DNA from 3 places in the Alteromonas sp. 76-1 genome. Region 3 is predicted to be linked to each of the others. Evidence: predicted binding sites of a transcription regulator. Region 3 holds the regulator's gene; each other region holds the start of a gene.

What was found. Region 3 encodes LexA, which represses DNA repair genes until DNA is damaged. Its sites were predicted from a motif close to TACTGTATNNNNATACAGTA; they were not measured.
Region 1: the regulator LexA is predicted to act here: its motif matches at 1,698-1,717, upstream of uvrD (DNA helicase II).
Region 2: the regulator LexA is predicted to act here: its motif matches at 1,589-1,608, upstream of imuA (translesion DNA synthesis-associated protein ImuA).

The regions. Positions count from the first base shown of each region.
Region 1 is NZ_LR136958.1:267,091-270,379, reverse strand. Features, by position in the region: gene ALT761_RS01090 (HAD-IA family hydrolase) at 1-589, shown strand, start outside; gene cysE (serine O-acetyltransferase) at 630-1,448, opposite strand; gene uvrD (DNA helicase II) at 1,770-3,289, shown strand, end outside.
Region 2 is NZ_LR136958.1:56,009-59,297, reverse strand. Features, by position in the region: gene ALT761_RS00235 (DUF885 domain-containing protein) at 1-985, shown strand, start outside; gene ALT761_RS00230 (hypothetical protein) at 985-1,500, shown strand; gene imuA (translesion DNA synthesis-associated protein ImuA) at 1,619-2,332, shown strand; gene ALT761_RS00220 (Y-family DNA polymerase) at 2,335-3,289, shown strand, end outside.
Region 3 is NZ_LR136958.1:4,641,960-4,645,248, reverse strand. Features, by position in the region: gene ALT761_RS19770 (FG-GAP repeat domain-containing protein) at 1-1,246, shown strand, start outside; gene lexA (transcriptional repressor LexA) at 1,387-2,013, shown strand; gene coxB (cytochrome c oxidase subunit II) at 2,598-3,289, shown strand, end outside.

The DNA of each region.
Region 1 (3,289 bases), 360 kb from region 3:
AGCGGCTGCCTTACCGTCTGCTCATTGGCAACGACTAAAGCGCGACGCAATTGCTGCCAATCCTACTTATTCATCTGATATGGGAAAGCTTCGCTTAGCGGTGTTAAATGCGGCATTGATTCATGATATTCCATCCCAAGACACCCACACGTTAGATGCTGCCGTGCAAGCTTGTTTCGACTGTTTTTACCATGCCAGAAGCGAGTTTGATTTGGCTGATGATGTACATAAAACCTTATCAACTTTAAGTGAAAATATGACACTGGTAGGTATTACTAACGGCAATGTAAACGCTGACCAAATAGGTATTACGCCGTATTTCGATACCATTTTACATGCCAGCACTAGCCGACCTATGAAACCTTCACGGGCTATGTTCGATGAAGCAGCAAGCTTTATAGGAGAAGCGCCGGAAAATATATTGCATGTGGGCGATAACATCATTAAAGATGTGTATGGGGCGATAAATGCGGGGTTTCAGTCTGCTTGGTTTGCATGCAACCGAGAAATGCATTTACCCCGTGAGAGAGCATCTGTACTCCCTCACGTGGCATTAGATTCATTAGACGAATTAGCTTACTTCTTGTAAGTAAATCAGTAAGTAGCGCTTTCTCTTAAGGTACTGGCGCTTAAGGCTTTTGCGAGTAAGGCGCGTTATCTTCTAGCACGTTCTGGCGCATAGAATCGCAAGGGCGCTGGCATACCGGGCGTCCAACCACTTTAGCCGGCACACCGACTACGGTAACGTGCGGCGGTACATTGTCTAACACAACACTACCCGCTCCCACTTTAGAGCCTTCGCCAATTTCGATATTGCCAAGAATTTTAGCACCCGCGCCTACCAACACGCCTTGGCGAATTTTAGGGTGACGGTCACCCGACTCGTTCCCAGTTCCGCCAAGGGTTACGCTTTGCAAAATAGACACGTTGTCTTCTATAACTGCTGTTTCACCCACCACAATTCCGGTAGCATGATCGAACATCACCCCTTTACCTATTTTTGCGGCAGGGTGAATATCTACGCCAAAGGTAGCCGAATTACGGCTTTGTAAGAACAAAGCAAGTTGATGTCTACCATGCAACCACAAGTAATGCGCCATGCGGTGAACTTGCACTGCGTGGAACCCTTTAAAGTGCAACAGTGGCACTAAGAAATCATCTACTGCGGCGTCTCGAGCACGAATAGCATTAATATCTGCCATTGCCGACTCACTAATTGACGGCTCTAACAAATAGGCTTCATCGAACACTTCACGAATGGCAATAGCCGGCATTACTTCATCAGCCATTTTGCTTGATAATATAAAGCTTAACGACGACTCAAAATTGTGATGTGCTGAAATACAGGCATGAACATAGCTTGCTAGTAGCGGCTCGCTTTCTGCCACAGTTTGCGCTTCTTTTTTTAACGATAACCAAAAGTCAGTCGATGGAGAGAGTGCGTGCATGAGGCAGTTCCTGTAAAAATAAAGTTCAGAGCCCACTTAAACGCGGGTAAAAGGCCTACATTGTATTAGGCAATATAATGGCTCGAAGTGTACATGAGCCACAATTAAAACAACACCTACAGACTACGCTTCAAGCGTGAAAATTGTTCAACTTATCGATAACCCGCCCGTGAATACGGCTGATATCATCTAAACATGGCTAAATTCATCGCTAAAAATTCCCCCTAGCCGCTAAGCTTCATCAAACAAGCCTGTATAAATTCACAGTCAGCTGGCATAATGTTGCAGCATTGAAACTAGACAAATTAGGTTGACCATATTATGGATGTATCCCGACTGCTTGACGAGCTTAACGACAAACAACGTGAAGCGGTAGCAGCCCCTCTTTCTAACGCCCTCATATTAGCTGGCGCGGGAAGCGGTAAAACTCGGGTTTTGGTGCATCGCATAGCATGGTTAATGGAAGTGGAAAATATTGCCCCTTTTTCTATTTTAGCCGTAACCTTTACTAACAAAGCCGCGAAAGAAATGCGTGGCCGAATAGAATCATTAATGGGTCGTGGTCTGAATAATATGTGGATTGGTACTTTCCACGGATTAGCCCACAGGCTGCTTCGCGCTCACCATGCAGAAGCTAATTTGCCTGAAAACTTCCAAATTCTTGACTCAGACGACCAATACCGTTTGATTAAACGTATTTTAAAAGCCATGAATTTAGACGAAAAGCACTGGGTGCCTCGTCAAATTCAGTGGTACATCAATGGTAATAAAGACGAAGGCCTACGCCCTCAACATATTGAAACCCACAACGACCAAACCCAGCAAAAAATGCGTGAGATTTATGCCGCGTATCAAGACGCGTGCGACCGCTCAGGGCTTGTGGATTTTGCCGAGTTATTGTTGCGTGCACATGAGCTTTGGGCTAAAAACCCTGAAGTGCTCGCCAACTACCAACGACGTTTCCGCGCCGTATTAGTTGACGAATTCCAAGACACCAACAACATTCAATACGCATGGCTACGCATGCTGTGTAGCGGCAATCAAAACAACATTATGATTGTGGGCGATGACGACCAATCTATATACGGCTGGCGCGGCGCGAATGTTGATAATATTCAGCACTTCTTGAAAGACTTCAATAACCCCACAACCATTCGATTAGAACAAAACTACCGTTCTACCGGCACCATTTTGAAAGCTGCCAACACGGTTATTGATAATAATACGGGCCGATTAGGCAAAGAGCTTTGGACAGACGGCAACGATGGCGAGCCCATCTCTGTTTATGCGGGGTTTAATGAGTTAGATGAAGCCCGCTTTATTGTGTCGAAAATTAAAGACTGGCTGAACCAAGGTAATGCGTTAAAAGACACTGCCATTTTATATCGCAATAACGCCCAGTCGCGGGTATTAGAAGAAGCCTTACTGCACCAAGGTACACCGTATCGCATTTATGGCGGCCTTCGATTCTTCGAACGCCAAGAAATTAAAGATGCACTTGGCTATCTTCGCATGATGAATCACCCTCATGACGATGCCGCCTTTGAACGTGTGGTGAACACGCCTACTCGCGGTATGGGTGAAAAAACCCTCTCACAGGTACGAGAAGCCGCAAGAACACATAACTGCTCAATGTGGCAGGCTAGCCAACTACTCATTAACGAAAACGCGCTAAAAGGCCGTGCACTTAATGCCCTTCAAAGTTTTGTGCTGTTAGTTACCGAGCTTGAGCAAGCTACCGTAGATGAGCCTTTAGAAAAACACGCTGATGTGGCCATTAGGCAATCAGGCTTATATGCCATGTATCAGGCCGAACGTGGCGAAAAAGCCCAAGCGCGACT
Region 2 (3,289 bases), 150 kb from region 3:
CGAGTGGCCTGATGGCAAAGCTTATTACGCTAATCGCGCTAAGCATTACACCACAACAGATATGAGTCCTGAAGACATTCACACCCTTGGCTTAAGAGAAGTGAAGCGCATTCGCGCAGAAATGCAAAGCGTAGTAGATAGCCTTAATTTCGATGGCAGTATTGATGAATTCATTACCTTTTTGCGTGAAGACCCACAATTTTATGCCTCCAGCGCAGAAGAGCTACTTAAAGAGGCTTCTTTTATAGCGAAAAAGATGGACGCAAAATTACCCTCGCTATTTGAATACTTGCCTCGCACACCTTATGGCGTAGCGCCGGTTCCCGATAGTATCGCCCCTAAGTACACCACGGGTCGTTATATTCATCCTAGTCGTGACGATCAGCCTGGTTATTATTGGGTAAATACTTATGCGCTAGATAAGCGCCCGCTTTATGCCCTTCCAGCACTGACATTGCACGAAGCTGTACCTGGGCATCATTTACAAATATCTTTAGCGGCGGAATTAGAAAATTTACCCATGGTTCGTCGTAACACTTATATTTCGGCCTTTGGTGAAGGTTGGGGTTTGTATTCTGAATTTTTAGGAATTGAAGCGGGCATTTATGAAGACCCCTATGATAATTTCGGCCGCCTAAGCTATGAAATGTGGCGTGCGTGTCGTCTTGTAGTAGATACCGGCATGCACACCATGGGATGGAGCCGAGATAGAGCGGTTGATTTCATGATGTCCAATACGGCTTTATCAGAGCATAACGTGAATACTGAAATTGACCGATACATATCATGGCCAGCCCAAGCTCTCTCTTATAAAATCGGTGAAATTAAAATAAAGGCGCTACGTGAAAAGGCTGAGATTGCACTTGGGCAGCATTTCGATGTGCGCAAATTTCACCGAGCAGTTTTAGAAAATGGGTCTATACCCCTCTTTATTTTAGAGCAAAAAATTAATCAATTCATAGAAGAACAAAAGGCGGCGATGTAATGATATTTGCATTTGGGATCATAGGGCTGCTTGTCCTGTTTTTGATTTATCTAGCACTTCGTGTACAAACGCTGCAACGAGAGCTTACGCTTACACGCTCATCAGCAAAACAAAGTGGTAATAAAGTTAATCATGCTTATAAAAACTTAGTGCTAGTGACAGATGCCTTAGAAAAAACATATGCCGCTCGCATTGAAAGTGCTTACAAAAGTCGCTTGATAAGTCAGCAACAACATACTGCGCTTATGCCGCTTATGCTTAACTTCTCAAGTATTGTAATGGCCTGCTGTGAAAAAGGCGCTACGCTAGAAGAAGCATTAGATTCTGCATTAAACAGCACCGATGTATCGCAAAGCGATGTACGAGACGTGATTAAAGAAATGCCAGGCCCTATTCGTATGGCATGGTCTAAAAACAGCGCTGATGGTTTTATCGGGGCCTGCCAATTAATTACTAGCTCGGTAGGCGGTAACACTAAAAAAAGTCCTGCCAGCAACGATGCCAGCACAGCGTAAAAATTTGAGTAATTTTTTCAGATAGTTAGATGTCTTCACAAACTTAACTATTTGCCTTATCTTGAAAATACAAACCTCTACACTATAATACTGTACATATATACAGTATTATAGTGTTATGAATATTCCTATATCACCCATTAATGAAACTCGTTCAAAAGCGGCGCTTTTTGATAAGCACCCTCATATATGGCGAGCTCGAGAGAAGCCTGTAAGTGAAAACAAGTTTTTGCTGGGTCCTCGTGTTTTAGATGAGGCCCTGCATGGTGGTATCGCGACTTCCGGAGTAGTCAGAATTGCGTCATTAACCGGTATTGGGGAAATCACGCTTTTTAAACAAGTTTTAACGATGCATCGGGCGCACAAACTGCGTGTATTTATAAAACCACCCGCACAGCTTCAAGCACCTTGGTTAAGCAGCTTAGGCGTAGACTTAGAACAAGTCATTGTCGTGCTTGCAAAAACAGATAAAGAAGCCTTGTGGGCAGCAGAGCAATGCTTAAAAAGTGCAGCTTGTCATTGTGTATTGCTTTGGAATAATACTATGGATGCAAAAGCAGCTCGGCGTTTACAAGTGGCTGCATCGCATAACGATACCCTTTGCTTACTTTTTACTTCCCCTCATCAACAAGGGGCTTCTTTTCCCATTGCTCTCGATTTAAGTCTGCATATTCGTGATGCGCAATTGGTTGTTAATATCATTAAGCAGCGTCATGGATGGCCCGTATCGAATATTGTGGTCCCCCACTCATGGACCCCTAACAACCACGCCATTCAATCGGCTATGCAGAATAATAAGAAAACCGAGCCAACATTACACTCGGTGATTTAATCATGCTATGGGCTTATTTTTACTGCTATCAGTTAACCCTTGATGCCTATAAAAACGATGGCGGCGCCACCGACGGTGAAATTCCTGTTGTGGTTTATCACGAACAAGGCAACCAAGTAGTACAAGCTAATTCGCACGCCATTAAAAAAGGAATTGAATGCGGCCAAGGGCTTGCACAAGCTGCTGCGCTTTGCCCTCAAGTGCACATTCTGGAATTTAACCGTAATACCGAAAAGGAAACGCTTCTGTTTCTTGCACATCGGTTATACCCACTCGCATCAGATATTGTAATTGATGATCACAACGCCATCGCTATTCGACTTGATAATTTACTGCAGTATTACGGTGGCCTTGACGCTTTATGGCATGTACTTATAAACGAACTACATTCTGCGGGTATTCATTATTACTTCGCCACAGCATGGGGGGTGGAGGCAGCTCGCCTTCTCGCTCACAATAAAACAAACCGCTATACCGATAATAAAGAAAGCATAATATTACTATTGTCACGGTGTAAGCTAGAGCAGACCTCGCTTGATTCAAAAACCATTGCCACACTTGCTAAAGTAGGTGTCAGACAGGTAGGCCAACTACTTAAACTTCCTGTTCATGAACTTGGACAGCGCTTTTCAAACGATACTATTCGTTATTTAACCGCCCTAAGGGGAGAAACCTTCCCAAAATATGCTTTATTCAGGCCTTCGGAAAAATTTCAGCGAACAAAAACGCTATCGTTTGAAGTGGAGAACACTCAACACTTATTGCCGAGTATTAAGTCCCTACTAGTTACGCTAGAACACTACTTACGCGCACGAAACTTACTCACCTCATCTATTATTTTTCGCGTGCACTTTAGAGAAGAAGAGCCCTTATTAATAGAGGTTAATGGGGCTATGCCTTTTGCTGCACAAAAGGACTGGTTGGCACTGGTTGAACTTAAAATTGAGACGCTTCTAT
Region 3 (3,289 bases):
TTTGTCTGGACAATCTGTCCTCCTTGTCGGCGATTGCCAATGGGGAGACGTTACTGCCTACACAATGATCGATGGTAATTTGAGTGAGCTATGGCGAGTGAGTTCACAAGACCATGGTGTAACATCAATTACAGTGGGTGATATAGATAATGATGGTTCAACAGAGGTGTTGTGGGGAACCGGTGTTTCGACTACTGGCGCTGATGAACTTATCACCGCAGAACTGAATGGCAGCACAATTACTATCAAAGAAAATACTGCGGAAGTACAGTTAGATAGCTTTTCGTCAGCTGGTTGGGCAAATGTCATCGACAATGATGAGCGTGCAATATTCTTTATTTCTTCAACTGAAAGTGGCTATGGCTCGTCACGTTATATCATGTTGGATAAAGAGGGAAATATAGAACTAAGTGATACAGTTTCAGAGAACTGGGGCGCAGGCACTAACTCTATAGCAACCGACTTTAACAATGATGGTGCAGGCGACTTGTTTACATCGACAACCAATTATTACGATGGAAGCTTCGCCGCTATCCAGCTACACAATGGTGAGGTTCACTGGCAGTATGATTCAAGTAGTAATAGCAATATTGGCATAATTGAAGCCTTAGACATGAATTTCGATGGCTTCACTGACGCATTAGTAATGATTGGGACTGAACTGAATATTTTTGATATTCAAAACCAATTGATTATTGCTAACTATAATATCGGTCATGTCACGCACCTCGCTCCCTTTATTTCAAACGGAAGTGCATTTGTAGCGTTGACAACTAACGAGTCTGGCATGGAAGTATTAAAGATAACCGATGCAGGACTATCACAAGCCGCGTCGGTGGACGGTATATGCGATCAGCTAATTACTATTAATGCAGACTCAGATGAGCAGCCGGAATTAGCGTGTACGAATTATGATGATGAGCTGATTGTTTATGACTTTTCTGGTGAGGCGCTTACCGAGAGCTTGCGTGCGAGCATACCTGCAGATATAACGAATATTCAAGCTGACGTAACTACTGAACAAAACCAGAATCTTATTGGCGTTAGCCATAATACAGCCGATTTCTCACTTAACATTTATAGCCATCTTGTTAGCTTTGGAACCGATGGCTTTGTAAGGTGGCGCGGTCCTGCGTTTGCAAGTCGGCAAGGTCAAGATTACGGAAATTTGAAAGTGCGCAAAGCTGATTCAGGGAACCTTGAAATACAAACGTCTACCTATTCTAGCGCTATATGGGTGCATTAGTAGATGTTTGCAGAGAGCTCTACTAAGGTAGGGCTCTTTTTTTATGGCAAGTGTTCGAAGCATGTAAATAGCATCCAATGCTTGTCATTTCCTTTTAGGTGTATATACTTACAGGAACTGTATAGACAGACAGGTCTTTTATGCGCCCACTCACAGCAAGACAAACAGAAGTTCTCGAGCTTATAAAAACAACGATGCTCGAAACTGGCATGCCGCCTACCCGTGCAGAAATTGCCCGTCATTTAGGTTTTCGTTCTGCAAATGCCGCTGAAGAACATTTAAAAGCGTTGGCCCGTAAAGGCGTCATCGAAATCCTTCCAGGCACTTCTCGTGGTATTAAGTTGAATATTCCTCTTGAAGATGAAACCCCTGAAGAAGAAGGGCTTCCTCTTATTGGCCGAGTGGCTGCGGGCGAGCCGATTCTAGCGCAAGAGCATATAGAGTCTCATTATAAGGTCGACCCTGCCCTGTTTCAGCCTCACGCTGACTTCTTACTTCGTGTAAGCGGTATGAGTATGAAAGACATTGGTATACTTGATGGTGACTTGCTAGCCGTGCATCGTACTACGGATGTCCATAATGGGCAGGTGGTAGTGGCACGTGTCGATGAAGACGTTACTGTTAAACGCCTTGAAAAGCGTGGCCGCGAAGTATTACTTCACGCTGAAAATGATGAATTTTCACCTATTAAAGTCGACTTAGCGTCAGAGCCTTTCTCCATTGAAGGGATTGCCGTTGGTGTTATTCGAAATGCTGACTGGATGTAACCTTTTAGCTATTTAGTAAAGAAAGCGGCTTATAGGCCGCTTTTTTGTATGTTTACCATACCTTGCTTACACCATAATCGTATTTAAGCCTAAGAAATCTCTTAAAAGCCACCAGATACCGCTCCCACATATTTTCTTCTATTTATGTCACCTTTTTCAGTGCTAGCTAGCGCTATTTTTGTCACCTATTTTGTTTGAAAAATAATCAAAATTACGCAACTAGCTTTTGATTATAAGAAACTTATTGGCAGCTTCTATTTGCCTATCTCGTTCAAAATGAGCGTTTCAAACAAGCTCACTAATTATCGCTACAGCATCCATACGCTGTTGTATGTGTCATTTCTCTTACATACAACTTTTGATTAAAAATTCAACGCTGCAATTGTTTTTTCTCAGAAAAGACTAGACTTGTGCGTTTTATTGAGCAATTCTTATACTGTATTTAACAAAATAATAACAATAGCTGCAACTTTGGTTTACAACTAAGGCTAGATAGTTAAGTTAAAAGTTGGATTTCGGGTATCAGTTGCCAGAAGCGCAGCGCAACCAGTGCGTCAATGCTTCTGTTATAACGGAGGTGTTGAGTGAAACGAGTAACGACACAAGCGGCGACACAAGTGACAAAGTGGCTTTACGGGCTTCCACTTTTGCTTACCTCGCCACTACTGTTTGCTGATGCAGCAACGGGCGAAGGCTCTTCCATAAATTTGCGCCGAGGCGCAACAGACATAAGTGGTCAAGTTTACGACCTGCATATGTTGATGTTCTTTATCTGTATCGCAATTGCTGTTGCAGTTTTCGGGGTTATGTTTGCCTCCATGTACTTGCACCGTAAATCCAGAGGCGCTAAGCCCGCTCACTTCCATGAAAATGTAAAAGTGGAAATTGCATGGACGGTCGTGCCTTTCATCGTTCTTATTCTTATGGCTATTCCTGCCGCTAAAACCCTTATAGCGATGGAAGATACCAGCGAACCCGATCTTACCGTTGTCGTTACTGGTTCCCAGTGGAAGTGGCACTACCGGTATATGGACAGGGACGTTGAGTTCTATTCGTTAATGGCGACGCAGCGAGAGCAAATTGAAAACAAATTCGAAAAAGGCACGAACTATCTGTTGGAGGTCGACCGTCCGTTGGTCATCCCCACAGGGCAAAAAGTGCGCTTTCTTATTACTTCTGATGACGTTATTCACTCGTGGTGGGTACCGGACTTTGCAGTGAAAAAAGATGCTAACCCTGGGTTTATTAACGAGTCTTGGGCAAAGGTAAATGAGCC